3 regions of the Bradyrhizobium sp. USDA 326 genome follow, and region 2 is predicted to be linked to each of the others. Evidence: predicted binding sites of a transcription regulator. Region 2 holds the regulator's gene; each other region holds the start of a gene.
The links. The regulator PhoB, encoded in region 2, activates phosphate uptake and scavenging genes when phosphate is short. The targets are predictions, from matches to a motif close to TGTCATNNANCTGTCAT.
Positions count from the first base shown of each region.

Region 1: a site for PhoB is predicted at 6,282-6,298, ahead of phnF (phosphonate metabolism transcriptional regulator PhnF). Genes of this name have one in related genera too.
Region 3: a site for PhoB is predicted at 4,732-4,748, ahead of ABIG06_RS28705 (RNA degradosome polyphosphate kinase). Genes of this name have one in related genera too.

Region 1 covers NZ_JBMGQA010000001.1:1,933,783-1,941,226, forward strand. The annotation lists gene phnN (phosphonate metabolism protein/1,5-bisphosphokinase (PRPP-forming) PhnN) at 1-462, opposite strand, end outside; gene ABIG06_RS09310 (alpha-D-ribose 1-methylphosphonate 5-triphosphate diphosphatase) at 459-1,616, opposite strand; gene phnL (phosphonate C-P lyase system protein PhnL) at 1,629-2,327, opposite strand; gene phnK (phosphonate C-P lyase system protein PhnK) at 2,336-3,148, opposite strand; gene ABIG06_RS09325 (alpha-D-ribose 1-methylphosphonate 5-phosphate C-P-lyase PhnJ) at 3,141-4,031, opposite strand; gene ABIG06_RS09330 (carbon-phosphorus lyase complex subunit PhnI) at 4,028-5,131, opposite strand; gene phnH (phosphonate C-P lyase system protein PhnH) at 5,136-5,744, opposite strand; gene phnG (phosphonate C-P lyase system protein PhnG) at 5,749-6,213, opposite strand; gene phnF (phosphonate metabolism transcriptional regulator PhnF) at 6,332-7,063, shown strand; gene phnE (phosphonate ABC transporter, permease protein PhnE) at 7,306-7,444, opposite strand, start outside.
Region 2 covers NZ_JBMGQA010000001.1:2,106,624-2,114,067, forward strand. The annotation lists gene apaG (Co2+/Mg2+ efflux protein ApaG) at 92-484, shown strand; gene ABIG06_RS10130 (Hsp33 family molecular chaperone) at 610-1,617, opposite strand; gene argF (ornithine carbamoyltransferase) at 1,768-2,703, opposite strand; gene ABIG06_RS10140 (aspartate aminotransferase family protein) at 2,703-3,911, opposite strand; gene ABIG06_RS10145 (GcrA family cell cycle regulator) at 4,370-4,882, shown strand; gene phoB (phosphate regulon transcriptional regulator PhoB) at 5,110-5,817, opposite strand; gene phoU (phosphate signaling complex protein PhoU) at 5,832-6,548, opposite strand; gene pstB (phosphate ABC transporter ATP-binding protein PstB) at 6,560-7,381, opposite strand; gene pstA (phosphate ABC transporter permease PstA) at 7,378-7,444, opposite strand, start outside.
Region 3 covers NZ_JBMGQA010000001.1:6,127,264-6,134,707, reverse strand. The annotation lists gene ABIG06_RS28740 (autotransporter outer membrane beta-barrel domain-containing protein) at 1-446, opposite strand, end outside; gene ABIG06_RS28735 (cold-shock protein) at 829-1,035, shown strand; gene ABIG06_RS28730 (DUF6678 family protein) at 1,113-1,454, shown strand; gene purN (phosphoribosylglycinamide formyltransferase) at 1,471-2,124, opposite strand; gene purM (phosphoribosylformylglycinamidine cyclo-ligase) at 2,124-3,197, opposite strand; gene ABIG06_RS28715 (CDP-alcohol phosphatidyltransferase family protein) at 3,354-3,896, shown strand; gene ABIG06_RS28710 (DnaA ATPase domain-containing protein) at 4,004-4,681, shown strand; gene ABIG06_RS28705 (RNA degradosome polyphosphate kinase) at 4,823-7,012, shown strand; gene ppx (exopolyphosphatase) at 7,028-7,444, shown strand, end outside.

The sequences.
Region 1 (7,444 bases), 170 kb from region 2:
ATTGCCGTCGCTGTGTCGTGCCCGCGCGGCAAGCCGCTGCGCCAGTACATCGGGTGGCGCCGTGATCGCGACCACCACGACGTTTACATAAGCTCGGCGCAGCGTGCCGATCACCGTACGCGAGACGTTGGCAACGACGGCCCGGCCGGCACGGATGTCGTCGTTGATCTCGAGCGGCAGGGCATAGGAATGCCCGTGTGCCTCCCAATGCACGGCAAAATCGCCGTGCTCCTGCACGCGGCGGAATTCTTCCTGGCTTATCGCAATGTTGTCCTCGTCGGCGGAGGACTCACGCGTCACGACGCGGCGCGGGAAGATGATGTCGGGATCGTCGGCGCAGGCCGCTTGCGCCAGCCGCAGCAAAGTATCCTTGCCGGCGCCGCTGGGGCCGACCACGAGCACAAGCCGCCCGGGGCCGATGGCACCCGCCTCGTCCTGCGCCGTGGTCACGGTCTCGCTCATGCGACGCGGTTCCCTTCGCGCCAGACGCTGCGGACGACGGGAACGTTGCCGGCCACGTGCACGCGGATCAGGTCGGCGCGCTTTCCGGTCGCAATCTCTCCGCGGTCGGTGAGACCGACCGCCTCGGCAGGCGCTTTCGTCACGGTGCGAACCGCGGCCGGCAGGCTGATCGCGGGCACATGCTCCGGCAGCTGCAGCGCGCCCATCAGGAGGCTCGAGGGGATGTAGTCCGACGACAGGATATCGAGCAGGCCTTCACGGGCGAGATCGACCGCGGCGATGTTGCCGGAGTGCGAGCCGCCGCGCACGACGTTGGGCGCGCCCATCAGGATGTCGATGCCGGCCTGGTGCAGGCCGCGCGCGGCCTCCAGCGTGGTCGGGAATTCCGCCACCGAAACGCGGTCACGCACCGCGTCCGCAACGTTCTCCTCGGTGGTGTCGTCGTGGCTCGCCAGAGGGATCCTGTATTGATGCGCCAGCGCCACGATCTCGCGCATGTTGTGCGCCGCATATTGCTTCTGATACTCGAAGCGCTTTGCGAACAGCTTGTCGAGCTCGGCATCGGTCTTGCCGCCGCCCTTGCCGCGATAATAATCGCGCAGCTTGACCTCATCGCGAAACTGGCGCTGTCCCGGCGTGTGATCCATCAGGGACATCAGCTTGACGTCGGGACGGTCGATCAGCTCCTTGGCCTCCTCGACCACGCTCGGCATCGGGATCTCGCAGCGCAGGTGCAGGAAATGGTCGGCGCGCAGTAGGCTGGCCTCGCGCGCGGTCGTGATCGCGGCGGCGAGCACGCCGGCGCGGCCATCGACTTCCTCGGCGCCGTCCTCGCGCCAGACCCGGAGCGAATCGAAAACCGTGGTGATGCCCGAGGTCGCGAGCTGGCCGTCATAGGAGATGACGGCCGCGACCGGATTCCAGAACACCTTCGGCCGCGGCACGTAATGCGCTTCGAGGTGGTCGGTGTGGAGCTCGATCAGGCCGGGCATGATCAGGTCGCCCCCGGCGTCCTCGGCACCCGCAGGCGCCCTGCCCTCGCCGATCTCGGCGATGCGTCCGTCGGCAAGAGCGAGCCAGCCCTGCTCGATCACCTGGTCAGCCAGCACGATCCTGGCATTGGCGATCACTGTTACCTTCGGCTTGGCGTTCATTTCCCTCTTCCTTCAGGCCGCGGCGGCAAAGCTGGTGACGTCGACGATGCGGTCCGCAATCAGATGACGGATTTCGTCGTCATGGACAATGGCGACCATGGCGACGCCCTGGCGCTTCTTTTCGGCGACCAGTTCGACCACGACGGCGCGATTGGCAGCGTCGAGCGAGGCAGTCGGCTCGTCCAGCAGCAGGACCGGCAGATCCGAGATGAAGCCGCGCGCGATGTTGACGCGCTGCTGCTCGCCGCCGGAGAAGGTCGCGGGCGGAAGCTGCCAGAGCCGCTCGGGGATATTGAGGCGATGCAGCAGCGCGCCCGCCCGATGCTGCGCATCAGGTCTGGCCAGGCCGTTCACGATCAGCGGCTCGGCGACGACGTCGATGGTGGCAACGCGCGGCACAGCCCGCAAAAACTGGCTGACATAGCCGATCGTGGAGCGGCGGATGTTGAGCACCTGCCGCGGCTCGGCGGTGGCGAGATCGACCACCGTGCCGCGATGGCGGATGCCGATGCGGCCGCTATCGCAACGGTAGTTGCCGAAGATCATCTTCAGGATCGACGATTTGCCGGCGCCTGACGGCCCCGACAGCACGACGCACTCGCCGGGATTGACGTGGAAGGTCACGCCGCGCACCACCGGCAGCTCGATGCCGCCCTGCAGGTGCATCGTAAAGGTCTTCCGGGCATCGGCAACGTCGATCATGGCGGTCATCGAAAAGCTCATGGCGGGAGAATCGAGGAGACGAGGAGTTGGGTATAGGGCTCGCGGGGATCGTCGAGCACCTGGTCGGTGAGGCCGGTCTCGACGACGCGGCCGCCCTTCATCACCATCACGCGATGCGACAGGAGGCGCGCGACCGCGAGATCGTGGGTGACGATGATGACGGCGAGATGCAGCTCGGCGACGAGGCTGCGCACGAGATCGAGCAGGCGCGCCTGCACCGACACGTCGAGGCCGCCGGTCGGCTCGTCCATGAACACCAGCCGCGGCTCGGTGACGAGGTTGCGGGCGATCTGAAGACGCTGCCGCATGCCGCCGGAATAGGTCCGCGGAGCATCGTCGATGCGCGCGACATCGATCTCGACGCGGGTGAGCCAGTCCGACGCGGTCTCGCGGATGCGGCCGTAGTGATTCCAGCCCACGGCCATCAGCCGCTCGCCGACATTGGCACCCGCCGAGACCGCCATGCGCAGGCCCTGCGCGGGGTCCTGGTGCACAAAACCCCAATCGGTGCGGAACAGGAAGCGCCGCTCGGCTTCACCGAGCGTCGTGAGATCACGCGTGACGCCGTCGCGCATCCGGTAGGACACATGGCCGGCGCTCGGTGCGAGCTGGCCCGACAGCATCTGCAGAAGCGTCGACTTGCCCGAGCCTGATTCGCCGACGATCGCCAGCACCTCGCCGGGATAGAGCGCGAAGGAGACGTCGCGGCAGGCGGCGATGCGGCCGAACGACTTGCTGAGAGACTGCGCGACCAGCAGCGGCTGGTCGTTTCCGAGCGTATCGAGATCAGCCAAGTCTTGATCAACCATGTGAGCCCGCCTTCTCCCTGTACGGCGCGGCGCTGAGGCTGCCGTGATGGCCGGCGGCCTGGCGGCCCTCGCAATAATCGGTGTCCGAGCAGACGAACATCCGCCCGCCCTTGTCGTCGGTGACGATCTCGTCGAGATAGGAATTTTCCGCCCCGCAGAGCGCGCAAGGCGCGTTGAACCGGTACGGCTCGAACGGGTGATCCTCGAAATCGAGCGAGACCACCTGCGTATAGGGCGGGATCGCGTAGATGCGCTTCTCGCGGCCGGCGCCGAACAATTGCAGCGCGGGGCAATTGTCCATCTTGGGATTGTCGAACTTCGGCGTCGGCGACGGATCCATCACGTAGCGCGCGTTCACCTTCACCGGATAGGCGTAGGCGGTCGCGATATGGTCGAAGCGCGCGATGTCCTCGTAGAGCTTCACATGCATCAGGCCGTACTCGGCGAGCGCGTGCATGCGCCGCGTCTCGGTCTCGCGCGGCTCGAGGAAACGCAACGGCTCGGGGATCGGCACCTGATAAACCAGCACCTGGTTTTCATTCAGCGCCGTCTCCGGGATGCGGTGACGGGTCTGGATCACCGTCGCCTCCGACGTTGCGGTCGTCGTCGCAACGCCCGCTGTCTTGGCGAAGAACTTTCGGATCGAGATCGCGTTGGTCGTGTCGTCGGAGCCCTGGTCGATCACCTTGAGCACGTCCTGGGGACCAAGGATGGCGGCGGTGACCTGCACGCCGCCGGTGCCCCAGCCATACGGCATCGGCATTTCGCGGCTGGCGAACGGCACCTGGTAGCCGGGAATGGCGATGGCTTTCAGGATCGCGCGGCGGGTCATCCGCTTGGTCTGCTCGTCGAGATAGGCGAAATTGTAGGCGGGCGCGTTCATTCCGCGGCCTCCTTCATGGCATCAGATGCATTGGCATCGGCGAACTCCTGCCGCAGCTTGCGCAGCAGGCCGAGTTCGGACTGGAAGTCGACATAATGCGGCAGCTTCAGGTGCTCGACGAAACCGGTCGCCTGGACGTTGTCCGAATGCGACATCACGAACTCCTCGTCCTGCGCGGGTGCGAGCGCCTCCTCGCCGAGCTCGCGGGCACGCAGCGCGCGATCGACCAGCGCCATCGACATGGTCTTGCGCTCGCTCTGGCCGAAGGCAAGGCCGTAGCCGCGGGTGAAGCACGGGGCTTCCGTGGCAGACCCCTTGAACTGGTTGACCATCTGGCACTCGGTCAGCTCGATCGAACCGAGCGGCACGGCGAAGCCGGCGTCTTCGGCGAAGAACTCCACCTCGACCTCGCCGAAGCGGATCTCGCCGACGAAGGGATGGTTGCGGCCGTAGCCGCGCTGGGTGGAATAGCCCATCGCGAGCAGAAAGCCCTCGTCACCGCGCGCGAGGTTTTGCAGGCGCAAATCACGGTCCGCGGGAAAATTCAGCGGCTCGCGGGTGAGATCGCCGATGCTGGCGCCGTCCTCGGCCTGCGGCGATGATTCGATCAGCCCGTCGCGACCGAGAATATCTGTCACGCGCGGGGTGGGCGCGGTGGAGGCCTCGGCCGCAGCCGGAGCCTCCGGCACGAAACCCTGGCTAAGCGATGGATCGAGCAAGCGATGCGTGTAGTCGAAGGTCGGGCCTAAGATCTGGCCGCCGGGAATGTCCTTGAAGGTCGCCGACACCCGCCGCTGCACCCGCATCGCGCCGGTGTCGACCGGCTCGCCGGCGCCGAAACGCGGCAGCGTGGCGCGGAAGGCGCGAACCAGGAAGATCGCCTCGATCAAATCGCCGCGCGCCTGCTTGATCGCGAGCGCCGCGAGCTCGCGGTCATAGAGCGAGCCTTCGCTCATGACGCGATCGACGGCAAGGCCCAGCTGCTCCGAGATCTGATCCAGCGAAATCTCCGCAACGCTCTGGTCGCCGCGCCGCTTATGCGCGAGCAGGCGATGGGCGTTCTCGATGGCGCGCTCGCCACCTTTGACTGCGACATACATGCTTTCAGCTTCCCTTGCTCACGACGCGCGTGGTGCGGGGAATCGCGACCACGGCGTCATCGGCGACCAGCACCACATCGATGCCGCGCGGAAACAGCGCTTCGTTGATCTGCAGGCGCTCGAACAGGTCGAAAGGCTTGATCGACGCTTTCAGCGTCGCGACCCCGTCGATCCCGGGGCCGCGCAGCTCGAAGCCGCCCCCGGAGGTGAGGCTGTCGATCTGGACGATCACAGTGGTCGAGCGGTCCGGATACTCGCCGGTGCCGAGCGCGAAGGACTCGAACGAAGGCAGTGCGCCACCGTCGCCGACGAGCGCGAACGAGGCGACCGACGAATCCTGCACCACCGGCGCGCCGGTGTGGAACTTGAGCCACTTCGTCACGTCCGCACTCTCCGCCATCCGCGCATCGAGCCAGAGCGGCGTGTCGTGGTCGAACAGCGTCAGCGCGATCGCGGCGGTGCCGCGCATCATCGTATCAGGCGCTCCCGCCATCGGCACGATGCGCTGGACAGAGCCCGGCCGCGCCATCGCGTCCATGACCGAGCGAAAGGTCGATTGCGCCGACAGCACCTTGTCGGCAAAACCCGGCGGCAGTTCCGCAATCGTGGTCATGATCTCAGCCCTCACCGCGCACCATGGTGTAGAAATCAACCTTCGTCGCGGCGGTCTCCGCCGCCGCCTGCTTGCGCCGAATCATAAGCTGCTCTCGCAAGGGCGCGATGACACCCCGCTCCACCGCGCCGCCGTGATCACGGGACTGCATCAGCGCATCGCACAGCGCGATCAGCCGCGCCTTGTCACCGTCACGGCCGAGCGTGTAGCCGAACCCGACCTCACCGCTCGCAAGCCGTACCGCGGCGCGCGAGACCGTGGCTTCGCCGAGATTGAACGGTGCGCCATCGCCGCCGACCCGGCCGCGCAGCATGACGAGGCCGTTCTCCGGCGTGCGCAGATCCTGATGGTCCGGGAGGGATACGTTGCGGAGGCGAGCGGCGATCTCGCCCGCCTCCGCGTGCGCCAGCACCGCCATTGCGGCCTTGCGCTGGGCTTGCTGGTTGTTGTGCTGCGTCACCTGGTCCACCGAACTTTTCTATAGAATTGCCGCATCGAAGTTGTCTATGATAATAGACAACTTCATACCGACGCGCCATGACTGTTTCGTGACAATGATGTGATTTCTGGAGTAGGTTTCCCGCGACATGAGCATGCAGGACACAGCCTCCTCGGGCGTCGCGCTATGGCGCCTCGTAGCTGACGGCATCGAGCGCGGCATCGCCGACGGCCGCTTTGCGGCCGGCGACAAGCTGCCGGGCGAGATGGAGATCGCTGAAACCTACCGCGTCAATCGCCACACCGTGCGGCGCGCGCTGGCAGCCCTTGCCGAGCGCGGCCTGGTGCGGGCCGAGCGCGGCAGCGGAACCTATGTCGAGGCGCAGAAGCTCGCTTATCCGCTGCGCTCGCGCACGCGTTTTTCCGAGATCGTCGGCGCCGGCGGCCGCGAACCGCATGGACGGCTGATCGAGGCGACCGACGATATCGCGACGCGCGAGCTCGCACGGGAGCTGGGACTGAAGACCGGCGCGCCCCTGGTGCGGATCGAAGCGATCCGCCTCGCCGACCGCACGCCGATCTGTGTATCCACGACATGGGTTTCAGCGGACCTGTTCCCGGATGCTGGCGCCGTGTTCGCGGCAACGCGCTCGATGACGAAGCTGCTGGAGCATTTTGGCGTGCGCGACTATCGCCGCGGCGCGACCCGAATCACCGCCGGCATCGTCGATGCCACCGACGCCGCACGGCTCGATCTGGCGCTGGGGCGACCGATCCTGGTGGTGGACGCCACCGACCACGATCTCACGGGCAAGCCGCTGGTGACGAAGCATTCGCGGTTTGCCGCGGAGCGGGTGGAGTTTCTGGTGGAGAACGGGTGAGATGCCTGCTCTCGCTCTCCCGTTCTCATGCAGGGCTATCGCCTATGAGTTCGTTCTTGGCAGGGACCTGAGCGAGCGCCTCGTCCTTCGGGACGACCGCTTTGCGGTCTCCTCTCCATGAAGCACCTGTCAGGCGTCGTCTGAGGTGGTTCATGGAGAGGGCCCGCCAAAGGCGGGCGTCTCGAAGGATGGCCGCAGGCAAAAGCTCTCAAATGCGATCTCCCGCGTTTCTTGCGAAGGACCTACGCCACAGCCCGCCTGCCAATGATCGCAAAGCGCAGCTTGCCCGAGATGAAATCGATGGCGGCGACTGCGACCAGGATCATCAGGATCAGGAACGAGACCTTCTGCCATTCCAGCACGCGAATCTGCTCGGCGAGC
Region 2 (7,444 bases):
GGTGTCCTTCCCTTCGAATTCTGGCGGGACGATGTCGCCAAAGCCGTCTCCAGCGTTTGGTTCCGGGACGGATTTGGCTATTATGGCAGCCATGTACCGCGCCGTGACCCGCCAGATTGAAGTGACCGTCGAGCCGAACTTTGTTCCGGAGCAGTCGTCGGCCGACCGCTCGCGCTATTTCTGGTCCTACACCATCGTCATCACCAATTCCGGCGAGGAAACCGTGCAGCTCAAGACGCGGCACTGGATCATTACCGATGCCTCCGGCCGCCAGCAGGAGGTGAAGGGCGAGGGCGTGGTCGGCGAGCAGCCGATCCTGGCCCCCGGCGAGCGTTTCGAATACACCTCCGGCGTGCCGCTCTCGACCGCCTCGGGCTTCATGACCGGCAGCTACCAGATGGTCAGCGAAACCGGCGAGCGCTTCGAGATCGACGTACCGACGTTCTCGCTCGACAGTCCCGACAACAAGCGGGTGTTGAATTAAGGGGCGCAGCAGGGTGTGGCACGCTCTCTCCCCACCGTCCTTGCGAGCGCAGCGAAGCAATCCAGAACCCCTCCGCGGCGGCAGTCTGGATTGCTTCGCTGCGCTCGCAATGACGGAAGAAATACCTACGCGTCTTCCACGCCCGCCTCGTGCGGCGTGAACTGGTACACCGATGAGCAGAACTCGCAGGTGACGACGACCTTGTCGTCCTTGACCATTGCGGCACGATCGTCCGGCGAAAAGCTCTTGAGCATCGAGGCGACCGCATTGCGCGAGCAGGAGCACTGCGCCTTGAGGACCTGCGGATTGAACACGCGCACGCCGCGCTCGTGGAAGAGACGGTAGAGCAGCCGCTCGCCCGAGAGTTCTGGATCGATCAGCTCGACGTCTTCGACGGTCTCGATCAGCGAACGCGCCTCGACCCAGGCGTCGTCTTCGGCGACACTGTGCACTTCGACACCTTCAGGCGCATCGCCGGGATGCAGATCGGCCTGCCGGGCGCGCTCCGGCGCCTTCGGCAGAAACTGCATCAGCATGCCGCCGGCCCGCCAGCGATGCTTGCCGCCGTCGCTCGAGCGCCACTCCTCGCCGACCGCAAGGCGCACGCGCGTCGGGATCTGTTCGGAGCGGAGGAAATATTCGTGCGCGGCGTCTTCCAGGCTGCCGCCGTCGAGCGCAACCAGACCCTGGTAGCGGCTCATGTCGGGGCCCTGGTCGATGGTCATGGCGAGATGGCCGCGGCCGAGCAGCGCGCCCGGGTCTTTGGCTTCGCCGAGGCGCGCGGCGTCAAAGCGCGCATAGGCGCGCAGGCGATCGGGCGCCATGTAGTCGACGACCAGGAACGAGACCGGACCGTCGGTCTGGGCCTGGAGAATGAAACGCCCCTCGAATTTCAGCGCGGTGCCGAGCAACGTCGTCAGCACGATGGCTTCACCCAGCAGCTTGCCGACGGGTGCGGGATAATCGTGCTTGGTCAGGATATCGTCGAGTGCCGGGCCGAGCCGCACCAGCCGCCCGCGCACATCGAGCGCGTCGACCTCGTAGGGCAACACGGCGTCATCGATCGGAACCGCCGATGGTGCGCGAACCGGGCCTTCTGGCCCGGTTTTCATGTCAGGGGATTGGGAAACCATGGGCCGTTATCTGGGGTCGGAGGGCTGAGAATGGAAGGGGGCGGCTACCACCACGTATTCCGCCATCGTTCCGGACAAGCGAGCAGGACGAGCGCTGATCCTGGACGATCGCGGCGCGCGGGGCGACAGCAACGCCACCACACGCCCCCGCTATTTCACCGCGTCAAAGCACCAGGCCAAAATGCCCTTCTGCGCGTGCAGGCGGTTTTCGGCCTCGTCGAACACGACCGATTGCGGACCGTCGATCACCTCGTCGGTGACCTCCTCGCCGCGATGGGCTGGCAGGCAGTGCATGAACAGCGCATCGGGCTTGGCCAGCGACATGAGCTTGGCATTGACCTGGTAGGGCTTGAGCACGTTGTGGCGGTGCTCGCCCTCCTTGTCGCCCATCGACACCCAGGTGTCGGTGACGACGCAGTCGGCGCCGCGCACAGCGGCTTCCGGATCGGTGCCGAGCACGATCGGCGCACCTGACGTCTTGATCCAGTCGCGCATTGCCTTCTTCGGCGCGAGTTCAGGAGGTGTTGCGACGTTGAGCTGGAACTTGAAGCGCTCGGCGGCATGCGCCCAGGACGCCAGCACGTTGTTGTCATCGCCGGTCCAGGCCACCGTCTTGCCCTCGATCGGGCCGCGATGCTCCTCATAGGTCATGAGGTCGGCCATCACCTGGCAGGGATGCGACCGCCGGGTCAGGCCGTTGATGACAGGCACGGTCGCATAGGCCGCAAGCTCCAGCAGCGCCTCGTGATTGAGGATGCGGATCATGATCGCGTCGACATAGCGCGACAGCACCCGCGCGGTGTCGGCGATGGTCTCGCCGCGACCGAGCTGCATCTCGGCGCCCGTGAGCATGATGGGCTCGCCGCCAAGCTGGCGCATGGCGACATCGAACGACACCCGCGTCCGCGTCGAGGGCCGCTCGAAGATCATCGCCAGCGTCTTGCCTTCAAGCGGCCTGACCGGCTGGTGCGCCTTCTGCTTCGCCTTCATGGCCGATGAGGCGGCGAGCATGCTCTTGAGCTCCGACAGCGGCAGCTCGTTGATGTCCAAAAAGTGCTTTGGAGTCGTGTTGGGCGTCTTGCTCATCAGCTTGCCGCCCGCTTGGTCTGGCTGGAAGAGATTGCGGTGCAGGCGCGTTCGAGCCGCCCGACGCTGTCTTCGATCTCCGCCTCGGTAACGATCAAGGGTGGCAGGAAGCGCACGACATTGTCGCCGGCTCCGACGGTGAGCAATTTTTCGGCGCGCAGCGCCGCGACGAGATCGCCCGAGGGTACCACGGCCTTGATGCCGATCAGGAGGCCCTCGCCGCGCACCTCGCTGACGACTTCGGGATGGCGGTCGATCACGGAGGCGAGCTTCTGCTTCAGCAGCAGCGACATTTTCTGCACGTGACCGAAGAAGCCGGGTTTGAGCATGACGTCGAGAACGGCGTTCGCGGCCGAGATCGCGAGCGGATTGCCGCCGAAGGTCGAACCGTGCGAGCCCGGCCCCATGCCGCGCGCAGCGTCGGCGGTGGCGAGCACCGCGCCGATCGGGAAACCGCCACCGAGCGCCTTCGCCAGCGACATCACGTCGGGCACGACGCCGGTGCGCTTGTAGGCAAAGAGTTCACCGGTCCGGCCCATGCCAGTCTGCACCTCATCGAAGGCGAGCAATAGGCCGTGCTCATCGCAGAGCTCGCGCAGCGCCTTCAGGAAGGCGGGAGGCGCAGAACGAACGCCACCCTCGCCTTGGATCGGCTCGATGAGAATGCCGGCGGTATGCGGGCCGATCGCCTTCTTGACGGCTTCGAGGTCGCCATGCGGCACCTGGTCGAAGCCGTCCATCGGCGGGCCGAAGCCCTCGAGGTATTTTGCAGAACCGGTGGCGGCCAGCGTCGCCAGCGTGCGGCCATGGAAGGCGCCCTCGAAGGTGATCATGCGATAGCGTTCGGGACGCCCCTTGGAGAAGTGGTGGTGGCGCACCAGCTTGATCACACCTTCCAGCGCCTCGGCGCCGGAATTGCAGAAAAACACGAAGTCGGCAAAGCTTTCGTTGCACAAACGCGCCGCGAGCTTCTCGCCGTCCGGGCTCTGGAACAGGTTCGACATGTGCCAGAGCTTCGTCGCCTGCTCCTGCAACGCCTTGACCAACGTGGGATGGGCATGACCGAGCGCATTCACCGCCACGCCCGAGGTGAAATCGAGATAGCGATCCCCATTGGTCGCGATCAGCCAGCAGCCTTCGCCGCGCTCGAAACCGAGGTCGGCCCTGGCGAAAACGGGGAGCAAATGCGGCGCGGCGCTGTTAGTCATGACGTCACTTGAATGTTGCGGACGGTGTGATGCGTGCATTGCGCAACGCACCATTGACCGGCCCGGAAAACGAAACGTGCCGCCTTTTAAGGGCGGCACGTGGGGCTATCTTATGCTTGGCAAGACGGGTGTCAATGCCGCCTGGAAAGCCTCGCGAAATGCTAAATCCGTAGTCTTGCGGTGCCGATTTTGCGGGATTTTCACCACGGAACATGTGGACGCGAGTCGGCGGACTCTTGCGCGGGAGTCACGCCATATTGTAGCGTTTGGACTGTCAGATACGACATCTCGTGCAGCAGTTCTGATCCCAAGAGTCCTCATGTACCGGCGTAAACGTTCGGGCGTCTTGAGCGCGCCCGGCGAGCCTTAAGGGATTCTGACGGCACGGGTTTTTCAAGGCTTAGGCAATCGCTGCGAAGGCCCCAGGATGGCAGGCGCGCAGCGAGGGAAAGGGTGCAATGACGGTTTTGACCTGGTCCGATGATCGCGTCGAGCAGCTGAAAAAGCTTTGGGAGGCCGGACTTTCGGCCAGCCAGATCGCGGCGGAGCTCGGCAATGTGACCCGCAATGCCGTGATCGGCAAGGTGCACCGGCTCGGCTTGTCCGGCCGCGCCAAGAGCCCTTCATCGGCAGCGCCCCGGCCGCGCAAGGCCCGGCCTGCGCAGCACATGATGCGGGTGACCCGCCCCGTCGCCCGCGGCAACACCGCACTGGCGCAGGCCTTCGAGGTCGAGGTGGAGGCCGAACCCGTCACCTACGACAACGTGGTGCCGATGAGCCAGCGGCTGTCGCTGCTGGAATTGAACGAGGCGACGTGCCACTGGCCGGTCGGCGATCCCTCCAGCCCGGATTTCTTCTTCTGCGGCGGCAAGGCGCTCTCGGGCCTGCCCTACTGCGCCCAGCATTCGCGCGTGGCGTATCAGCCTGCAGCGGATCGGCGGCGCGCACCGGCGAAGCCGGGCACGCGGTGAGTTTGCGGATTTAGCTGACTGCAGCCGTCACACGCTGACGGCTCGGCTTACTCGGTGTCGTCCCCGCGGAGGCGGGGGATCAATAACCACAGGGCGCAGTGATTGCGCGAGATGGTCACTCCGAGTCTTCGCCAAACAAAGCCCTGTGATTATGGATCCCGGGCTCACGCTACGCGCGCCCCGGGGTGACGACCAAGATTGTTGCCGCGGCTCGCTAGTTCAGAGCTTTACGTCTGCTCCGCCTTCGCGAACCGATCGTCCAGCGCATAGCCGGCGCCACGGACGGTGCGGATCGGATCCTGCTCACGGCCGAGATTGAGCAGCTTGCGCAGGCGGCCGATGTGGACGTCGACAGTGCGCTCGTCGATGTAGATGTCGCGGCCCCAGACGCTGTCGAGCAGCTGCTCGCGCGAGAACACGCGGCCGGGATGCTCCAGGAAGAACTCCAGCAGGCGATATTCGGTCGGGCCGAGATCGATCGGCCGGCCCGAGCGCGCCACGCGGCGCTTGTCGCGATCGAGCTCGATGTCGCCGTAGGCGAGCACGGTGGCGAGCCGCTCGGGGCTGGCGCGCCTGAGCAGACCCTTCACGCGCGCGAGCAGCTCCGGCACCGAGAACGGCTTGACGATGTAATCGTCGGCACCGGTCGCAAGTCCCCGCACCCGCTCGCTCTCCTCGCCGCGCGCGGTGAGCATGATGATCGGCAGCTGCTTGGTTTCGGGACGGGTGCGCAGCCGCCGGCATAGCTCGATGCCCGACAGGCCCGGCAGCATCCAGTCGAGCACGATCAGATCGGGAATGTGCTCCTTGAGGCGGGTGTCGGCGTCATCGCCGCGCATCACCGTCTCGACGTCATAGCCGTCGCCTTCGAGGTTGTAGCGGAGAAGCTCGGTGAGAGCTTCCTCGTCCTCAACCACCATGATGCGTGCGCCCATGTTGTCGTCGCTCCTTAGGTATTCGGCACCGTCGTGGCGAAGGTCGTCATGTCGCCCTTCGGCCGCTTGTCGGTGATCGCCTGGCCTTCGATCATGTAGAACACGGTCTCGGCGATGTTGGTGGCGTGGTCACCGATCCGCTCGATGTTCTTGGCACAGAACATCAAATGGATGCAGAACGAGATGTTGCGCGGATCCTCCATCATGTAGGTCAGGAGTTCGCGGAACAGCGAGGTGCAGATGGCGTCGACTTCCTCGTCGCCTTTCCACACCGCCATCGCCGCCGGCAGATCGTGCGCGGCATAGGCGTCCAGCACCGACTTGACCTGCTGCTGCACGAGGTCGGTCATGTGCTCCAGGCCGCGGAACAGTTTCAGCGGATGGAAATCCGTCTCCAGCGCTGCGACGCGCTTGCCCATGTTCTTGGCGAGATCGCCGATGCGCTCGAGATCGGTCGCGACGCGCATGGCGCCGACGATCTCGCGCAGATCAACGGCCATCGGCTGGCGGCGGGCGATGGTGAGCACGGCGCGCTCCTCGATGCGCTTCTGCAGCATGTCGAGCTCGGCGTCGGTGGTGACGACGCGCTGACCGAGCGTGACGTCGCGGCGGATCAGCGCGTCGACGGAATCGACGATCATGCGCTCGGCGATCCCGCCCATCTCGGCGACCAGGCGGGTGAGCTCCTGCAGGTCGGTGTCGAAAGCCTTTGCGGTATGTTCAGAACCCATGTTCCGTCTCCTCAGCCGAACCGGCCGGTGATGTAATCCTGCGTGCGCCGGTCGCTCGGCGACGTGAAGATCTTGCTGGTGTCGTCGAACTCGATCAACTCGCCGAGATACATGAAGGCGGTCTTGTCGGAGACGCGGGCCGCCTGCTGCATGTTGTGGGTGACGATCGCGATCGTGTAGTTCTCCGACAATTCCTGGATCAGTTCCTCGACCTTGGCGGTCGAGATCGGATCGAGTGCCGAGCAGGGCTCGTCGAACAGGATCACCTCGGGCCGCACCGCGACGGTGCGGGCGATGCAGAGGCGCTGCTGCTGTCCGCCGGAGAGCGACAGGCCGGAGGCGTTGAGCTTGTCCTTGACCTCGTTCCACAGCGCGCCGCCGCGCAGCGCCTTTTCGACGCGATCATCCATCTCGGACTTCGAGATCTTCTCGTAGAGGCGGATGCCGAAGGCGATGTTCTCGTAGATCGTCATCGGGAACGGGGTCGGCTTCTGGAACACCATGCCGACCCGGGCGCGCAGCAGATTGAGGTCGAGCTTGGGGTCGAGCATGTTGGTGTGGTCGAGCAACAGCTGGCCGGTGGCGCGCTGGCCCGGGTAGAGGTCGTACATCCGGTTGAAGATACGCAGCAGGGTCGACTTGCCGCAGCCGGACGGGCCGATGAAGGCCGTGACGCGATTGGTGCCGAGCGCCAGATTGATGTTCTTCAGCGCATGGTGCTCACCATAGTAGAAGTTGAGGTTGCGCGCGGTGACCTTGGCAGGCGCCTCGGCCAGCGGCTGCGAGCCGGGATGAACGGTCGGCGCGCTTACGGAAACAGACATTTCACTCATTTTGCGGTCCTCTCGGCACCAAGGATGCGGGCGCCAATGTTCAGGGCAAGCACAGTCAGGGTG
Region 3 (7,444 bases), 4.0 Mb from region 2:
CCGACGAAGTCACCCTGCGCGTCGGTCCGGACTGAGATGCCGTAGCCTTCGAACCAGGTACGGTAGCGCGGATCTTCCACGCTCGCGGAGGCACCGCTGCCTCCGGGATTGGTCCGGAACAATCGGTTGAGACCATTGGCGGCCTGGTTGCCCAGCCGCTCCAGAAATCCCGAGCCGAAATTGAGCATGCTGTTGCCGGCCGACTGATCGTAATTGATCGCCGTCGGCAGCGGGATCGGCGTCGGCGACGGTGTGGGCGTCGGGGTCGGAGTGGGTGTCGGGCTTTGCGCGAGGACGGATGTCGCGGCCGACATCGTTACGACCAGCGCAAGCGCCATATCTGCCAAGGCCTTGGCTGCAAAGGTGTTGGCGACCGCAGCGATCCGGCGGACGCGGTCCAGCCCGATCGTCTGCCGTGTCCCGGACGGCTGCGAGGTGCAGCGCATGGCGACTAATCCCGAAGCAAATGTGGCGGCCAGCAAAAATGCAACACGAGCGGCTCGCGCTATGTGGCGATTTGTGCCGAACTGCAACGAAGGGTCAACCGGTTGGCCCGCTGCCGCTAAGGCTATTGCCCTCGATTGTGGTTCCGCGGCCACAGGTCGCAAATAGCAGATGATGGCACCGATCGCGGTCTTGAAATTCGCGCTTTGCTTGCTAACGCGCGCTTTTCATGTTGCAATATCGGACACAATCGGAATTGGCCGCTCTGCTGTGCGTTTCGCGACATTGAGACTCAAGACTCGAACAGACTTCCGGAAGCCCGTTTGTGGCGTGGCACGCGAAAAGCGGCCGCGTCTTTTTTGTATCTAGTGGAGGAGACTAACGATGCCGCAAAAGGGCACCGTCAAATGGTTCAACCCGACCAAGGGCTATGGGTTCATCAAGCCGAATGGCAGCGACAAGGACGTGTTCGTCCATATCTCCGCCGTCGAGCGTGCCGGACTCTCCACCCTCAACGAAAACCAGGTGGTTGAATTCGACCTCGTGGAGAACCGCGGCAAAACATCTGCGGAGAACCTCAAGGTCTCCTGATGTCTCTCGAGCCTGACAAGCGAGAGATCATGACGTTGCCCCCGGCTCTGCCGGGGGATTTTGTTTGGAGCGAGCGCATGGCTCAGCAATCCGGATATTGCTTGGTCGCCAATAACACTAAATGGCGCGAGCTGCGCGAGGCCGTGCTCGATCTTGCCTCGTCCGATCAACCTCGATTTCGCTGCAAAAACCTGGAAACCGGAGGCCCGAGCCAGTGGGACGGCGAGTGGTTCTATCACTGGACGAGCAGCGGATCGGCTTGGATGGAATGCGCTGAACTATCCACCGAGACTACGCAGCAACGCGAACTTGTCCGCGCAATCCTGAAACGCATCCGCTTTGCGGGAGAGGAAACGGCCGCGGGTTTCCGCGTCTACGGATATGTGCGCAATGGCGAGACAGCAGGTTACATCGAGTAAGCCTGGGGAGCCCGGCTCAGCTCACCACCGGCGCAATCAGAAAATTCTCCGACGCCGCGCTTCCGTCCGTCCTGCAGACATCACCTTCGATCCGGACCTTGCCGGTCGCGAGCAGCCGCAGCGCTTCGGGATAGATGCGGTGCTCGATCTCGAGGATGCGTTCCGACAGCGTATCCGCGGTGTCGTGGTCGCTGACGGGCACCGCGCCCTGCATCACGATCGGGCCGGCATCGGTCTCGGGGATCACGAAATGCACGGTGGCGCCCGACAGCTTGACGCCGGCGCGCAGGGCCTGGCCGTGCGGATCGAGGCCGGGGAAGGACGGCAGCAGCGAGGGATGGATGTTGAGCATCCGCCCGTACCAGGCCCTGGTGAATTCCGCCGTGAACAGGCGCATGAAGCCGCCGAGACAGATCAGCTCGATGCTGTGCCGGTCGAGCGCTGCCTGCAGCACCTTCTCGAAGCCGGCGCGGTCCTTGCCGAACGGCTTGCTCTCGATCACCTCGGTCTTCACGCCGCTCGCCCTCGCCCTTTCGAGTCCGAGCGCATCGGGCTTGTTCGAGACGACGAGCGAGATCTCCGCCGGGAAATCCGGCGTGCTGGCTGCCCTGATCAGCGCGGCCATGTTGGAGCCGCGCCCGGAGATCAGGATGGCAACGCGGCGCTTCATCACAGCGCCAGATCGAGGTGGCCGTTATAGACGACGCGATGCTCGCCCTCGGCCGGGATCACGGTGCCGAGCTGCGCCACGGTCTCGCCGGCGTCGGTGAAGACCTCGACGACCTCATCGACCTTGTCGGGCTCGACGATCGCGATCATGCCGATGCCGCAATTGAAGGTGCGCAGCATTTCCAGCTCGGCGATGCTGGCCTGCGCGGCCAGCCATTTGAACACCGGCAGGACCGGCAGGCGCGCGAGGTCAATGCCGACGCCGAGATGCTTCGGCAGCACGCGCGGGATGTTGTCGGTGAAACCGCCGCCGGTGATGTGGGCGAGCCCCTTCACCGCGCCGGTTTCGCGGATCGCACGCAGGCAGGATTTGACGTAGAGCCGCGTCGGCGTCAGCAGCGCGCCGCCGAGCGTCATCACGGGCGCGAACGGCGCCTGTGCCCCGAAGCCGAGGCCGGATTGTTCCACGATCTTGCGCACCAGCGAGAAGCCGTTGGAATGCACGCCTGATGAAGCAAGACCGATCACGGCGTCGCCAGCGGCGATGTCCTTGCGCGGCAGCAGCGTACCGCGCTCGGCGGCGCCGACGGCAAAGCCGCCCAGGTCATAATCGCCGTCCTTGTAGAGGCCGGGCATCTCGGCGGTCTCGCCGCCGATCAGGGCGCAGCCGGATTCGCGGCATCCCTCCGCAACGCCCGCGACGATCGCGGCGGCGGCCTCGGGATCGAGCTTGCCGCAGGCGAAATAATCCAGGAAAAACAGCGGCTCGGCGCCCTGCACCACGAGGTCGTTGACGCTCATGGCAACGAGGTCGATGCCGATGCCGCCATGCAGCCCGGTCTCGATCGCGATCTTGACCTTGGTGCCGACACCGTCGGTCGCGGCCACGAGGACGGGGTCCTTGAAACCGGCCGCCTTGAGGTCGAACAGGCCGCCGAAGCCGCCGATCTCGGCGTCGGCGCCCGGCCGTGCGGTGGCGCGCACCATCGGCTTGATCAGGTCGACGAGGCGGTTGCCCGCGTCGATATCGACGCCTGAATCGGCGTAGGTGAGGCCGTTTTTGCGGTCGGTCATGCCCGATTTCCAGTGGGTTTGCGGCTGGTTACGTCGAATTCCGGGGACACGCAATGGCTCGCATGGCGCCCCGCCCTATACTATGTAGATATCAACCGGTTCAGCCTCCCGAGGGGGTCGGATTCGAGGTCAGGCCGGGTGCCGGGAAGCGCTTTCGTGAGTATTCCGAACATCATTACCCTGGGCCGCATCATGCTGGTCCCGATCATCGTCTGGGCCATCGTGTCGAGCCAGATGGAGGTGGCATTCGCCGTCTTCTTGATTGCCGGCGTCAGCGATGCCGTGGACGGCTTCTTGGCCAAGCGCTTCAATATGACCAGCGAGCTCGGCGCCCTGCTCGATCCTCTCGCGGACAAGGCGCTGCTGGTCTCGATCTACATGGCGCTCGGCATCTGGGGTGCGATCCCGCGCTGGATCGTGATCCTGGTGGTCTCGCGCGACATCATGATCGTCGCCGCCGTGATCGTATCCTGGCTGTTCGACCGGCCCGTCGAGATGAAGCCGTCGAAGGTGTCCAAGCTCAATACCGTGGCACAGGTGGCGTTCGCGGCGCTGGTGCTGGCGGCGCTTGCCTTCGGCTTCAAGCCGGGACCTTATGATATCATCCTGATGGGCCTCGTCACGATCTTCACGCTCTCCTCCGTGTCGCTCTATCTCGTCGAGTGGCTGCGGCACATGAGCACGATCGAGGCCAAATGAGCCGGGATGCGGCCCCGCAAAAGGCCAAGTCTCGCAAGATCAAGTCTCGCAAGATCAAGTCGAACCTCTTCAAACGGGCCGGCGCGCCGGCATGGAGCAAAGCAAGCGTGGCAGGCCGCGTCCACCCCCGACAATTGGCGTTCTCACTGCCGCATGCGGAGAGCCTCAGCCGGGACAACTTCCTCGAAGGCCCCGCCAATGCGGCCGGTCTCGGCCTGATCGACAGCTGGCCGGAATGGCCGAACCGGATCATGTGGCTGGCCGGCCCCGAAGGAAGCGGCAAGAGCCATCTCGCCGCGATCTGGGCCGAGGAAGCCGGCGCCCGCTCGACCACGGCCAATTCACTGACCGCGGCAGCCGTTCCGGGTGCGCTCGCTACCGGCGCGCTGGTGGTCGAAGATCTCAAGGCCAGGGATTTTGACGAGCGCGCCCTCTTTCACCTGATGAACCTCGCCCGCGAGGACGGCGCCTACGTCCTCCTCACCGGACGCGAGACGCCGGCTTCGCTGGAGGTCGAGCTTCGCGACCTGCGCTCGCGGCTGCGGGCTGTTCCGGTGGTCGCGCTGCTGCCGCCCGACGACCAGCTCTTCCGCGGCCTCATCGTCAAATTCTGCGCCGACCGCCAGCTCACCGTGGACGAGAGCGTGGTCGGCTACCTCGCCACCCGCCTGGAGCGCTCTTCGGCCGCCGCCCGGCATGCCGTGGAGCTACTCGACAGCGAAGCCCTGCGGCTCGGCCGTCCCGTCACCCGGGCGCTGGCCGCCGAGCTGCTCCGGGACGCCTGATCGGCCCGCGCCTGAAGCCCGCTTGACCCGGCGGAGCGCCGGAACATCAATGTCATCGAAACGTCATCGGTGTAACACATGCTCCCCGGGGTTTTGCGCATAAGTCGCAAAGTGAGGCGAGACAGGATGGACCGACTTCTGATGGACTCTGCGCAAGCCATTGAAACCAAAGAAAAAGCCCCGGAAGCCGAGGGCCTGCCGGCGATCGCATCCAGCCCCGAACGGTTCATCAACCGCGAGCTGTCCTGGCTGCATTTCAACCGCCGCGTCCTGGAGGAATCGGTCAATCCCAGCCACCCTGTGCTGGAGCGGGTGCGGTTCCTGTCGATTTCGGCGAATAACCTCGACGAGTTCTTCATGGTCCGCGTCGCCGGCATCAAGGCCCAGGTGCGCGAGGGCATTGCCGAGCGCAGCCCCGATGGCCTGACGCCGTCGGAACAGCTCGCACTGATCAACCGCACCGTCTCCCAGCTCGCCTCGGACCAGCAGGCGATCTGGCGCGACCTGCGCAGCACGCTGGCCGAGGTCGGCATCGTGCTGGTCGACGGCAAGGACGTCACCAAGGCGGAACGGACCTGGATCGAGGACTATTTCCTCAACAACGTCTTCCCGCTGCTGACGCCGCTGGCGATCGATCCGGCCCACCCCTTCCCGTTCATTCCGAGTCTCGGCTTCACCGTCGCGCTCCAGCTCACGCGCGCCGCCGACGGCAAGCAGATGAACGCGCTGATCCGCATGCCCGGCAAGATCGACCGCTTCATCCGCCTGCCCGCCGAAGGCACGGTGCGCCTGATCTCGCTGGAGCAGGCGACCGCCCTGTTCATCAACCGCCTGTTCCCCGGCTACAATCTGCACGGTCAGGGCTCCTTCCGGATCATCCGCGACTCCGAGCTCGAAATCGAGGAAGAGGCGGAGGACCTCGTCCGCCTGTTCGAGACAGCGCTGAAGCGCCGCCGGCGCGGATCCGTGATCCGGCTTGAGATCGACGCCAAGATGCCGGAGGAGCTGCGCAGTTTCGTGCAGCATGCGCTATCGGCGGCCGACGACGAGGTGTTCCTAGTCGACGGCGTGCTCGCCATGAACGAACTCTCGCAGCTCACGCGGCTCGACCGCCCTGACCTCGAATTCACCCCTTACGTTCCGCGCCACCCCGAGCGCGTGCGCGAGCATGGCGGCGACATCTTCGCCGCGATCCGGCAGAAGGACCTCATCGTCCATCACCCCTATGAATCCTTCGACGTGGTGGTGCAGTTCCTCCAGCAGGCCGCGCGCGACCCTGATGTCGTCGCGATCAAGCAGACGCTCTACCGCACCTCCAACAACTCGCCGATCGTGCGCGCGCTCGCGGAAGCGGCGGAAGCCGGCAAATCCGTCACGGCGTTGATCGAGCTGAAGGCGCGCTTCGACGAAGAAGCCAACATCCGCTGGGCGCGCGATCTCGAACGCGCCGGCGTGCAGGTCGTCTACGGCTTCCTCGAATTGAAGACTCACGCAAAACTTTCGATGGTGGTGCGCCGCGAGGGTGGCAGCCTCACGACTTACGTCCATACCGGCACCGGCAACTATCACCCGGTCACCGCGCGCATCTACACCGATCTCTCTTATTTCACCTCCGATCCGACCATCGGCCGCGATGCCGCGCGCGTGTTCAATTTCATCACCGGCTATGCCGCGCCCAGCGACCTCGAGAAGATGGCGGTGTCGCCGCTGACGCTACGCAAGCGCATCATCGAGCACATTCAAGGCGAAACCGCGCATGCGCGGCACGGCCGGACCGGCGCGGTCTGGATGAAGATGAACGCGCTGGTCGACCCCGACATCATCGACGCGCTCTACGAGGCCTCCCAGGCCGGCGTCCAGGTCGAGCTCGTGGTGCGCGGCATCTGTTGCCTGAGGCCCGGCATCCCCGGCCTGTCGGAGAACATCCGGGTCAAGTCGATCATCGGGCGCTTTCTCGAGCACGGCCGAATCTACTGCTTCGGCATGGGCCAGGGCCTGCCGAGCGCGAAAGCGGCTGTGTATATCTCGTCGGCCGACATGATGCCGCGCAACCTCGACCGCCGCGTCGAGGTGCTGTGCCCGCTGCAAAATCCCACGGTGCATCAGCAGGTTCTCGAACAGATCATGGTCGCGAATCTGAAGGACAATGAGCAGAGCTGGCAATTGTTGCCGGATGGGTCGTCAACGCGTATGAAGACCGCGAAGGGCGAGGAGCCTTTCAACGTCCACAACTACTTCATGACAAATCCGAGTCTGTCTGGCCGTGGAAAGTCGCTCAAGGAATCCTCGCCGCGTCGTCTCACGCGCCGGAACGAACGCCATCAATCCTGATCGGGGATTTGCGACGTGAAGCGGCCGCGCAAGCGCGGCTCGAGCGTCGCGGTTATCGACATCGGCTCCAACTCGGTCCGTCTCGTCGTCTACGAGAGACTGTCGCGGAGCCTCATCCCGATCTTCAACGAGAAGACGCTGTGCGGCCTCGGGCGCGAGGTGCAGAGCACGGGCCTGCTCGCGCCCGACGCCGTCGACAAGGCGCTGACCTCGCTCAAGCGTTTCCGCGCATTGTGCCGCGTGATGCAGGTCGGGCGCGTGTTCGCGATTGCGACCGCTGCCTGCCGCGACGCCTCCAACGGCCCCGACTTCATCGCCAAGGCCGAGCGCATCTGCGCGGTGAAGATCGAGATCCTGTCAGGTCCGCGCGAGGCGCGGCTGTCGGCGCTCGGCGTGATCTCCGGCATCCATCTGCCCGACGGCATCGTCGGT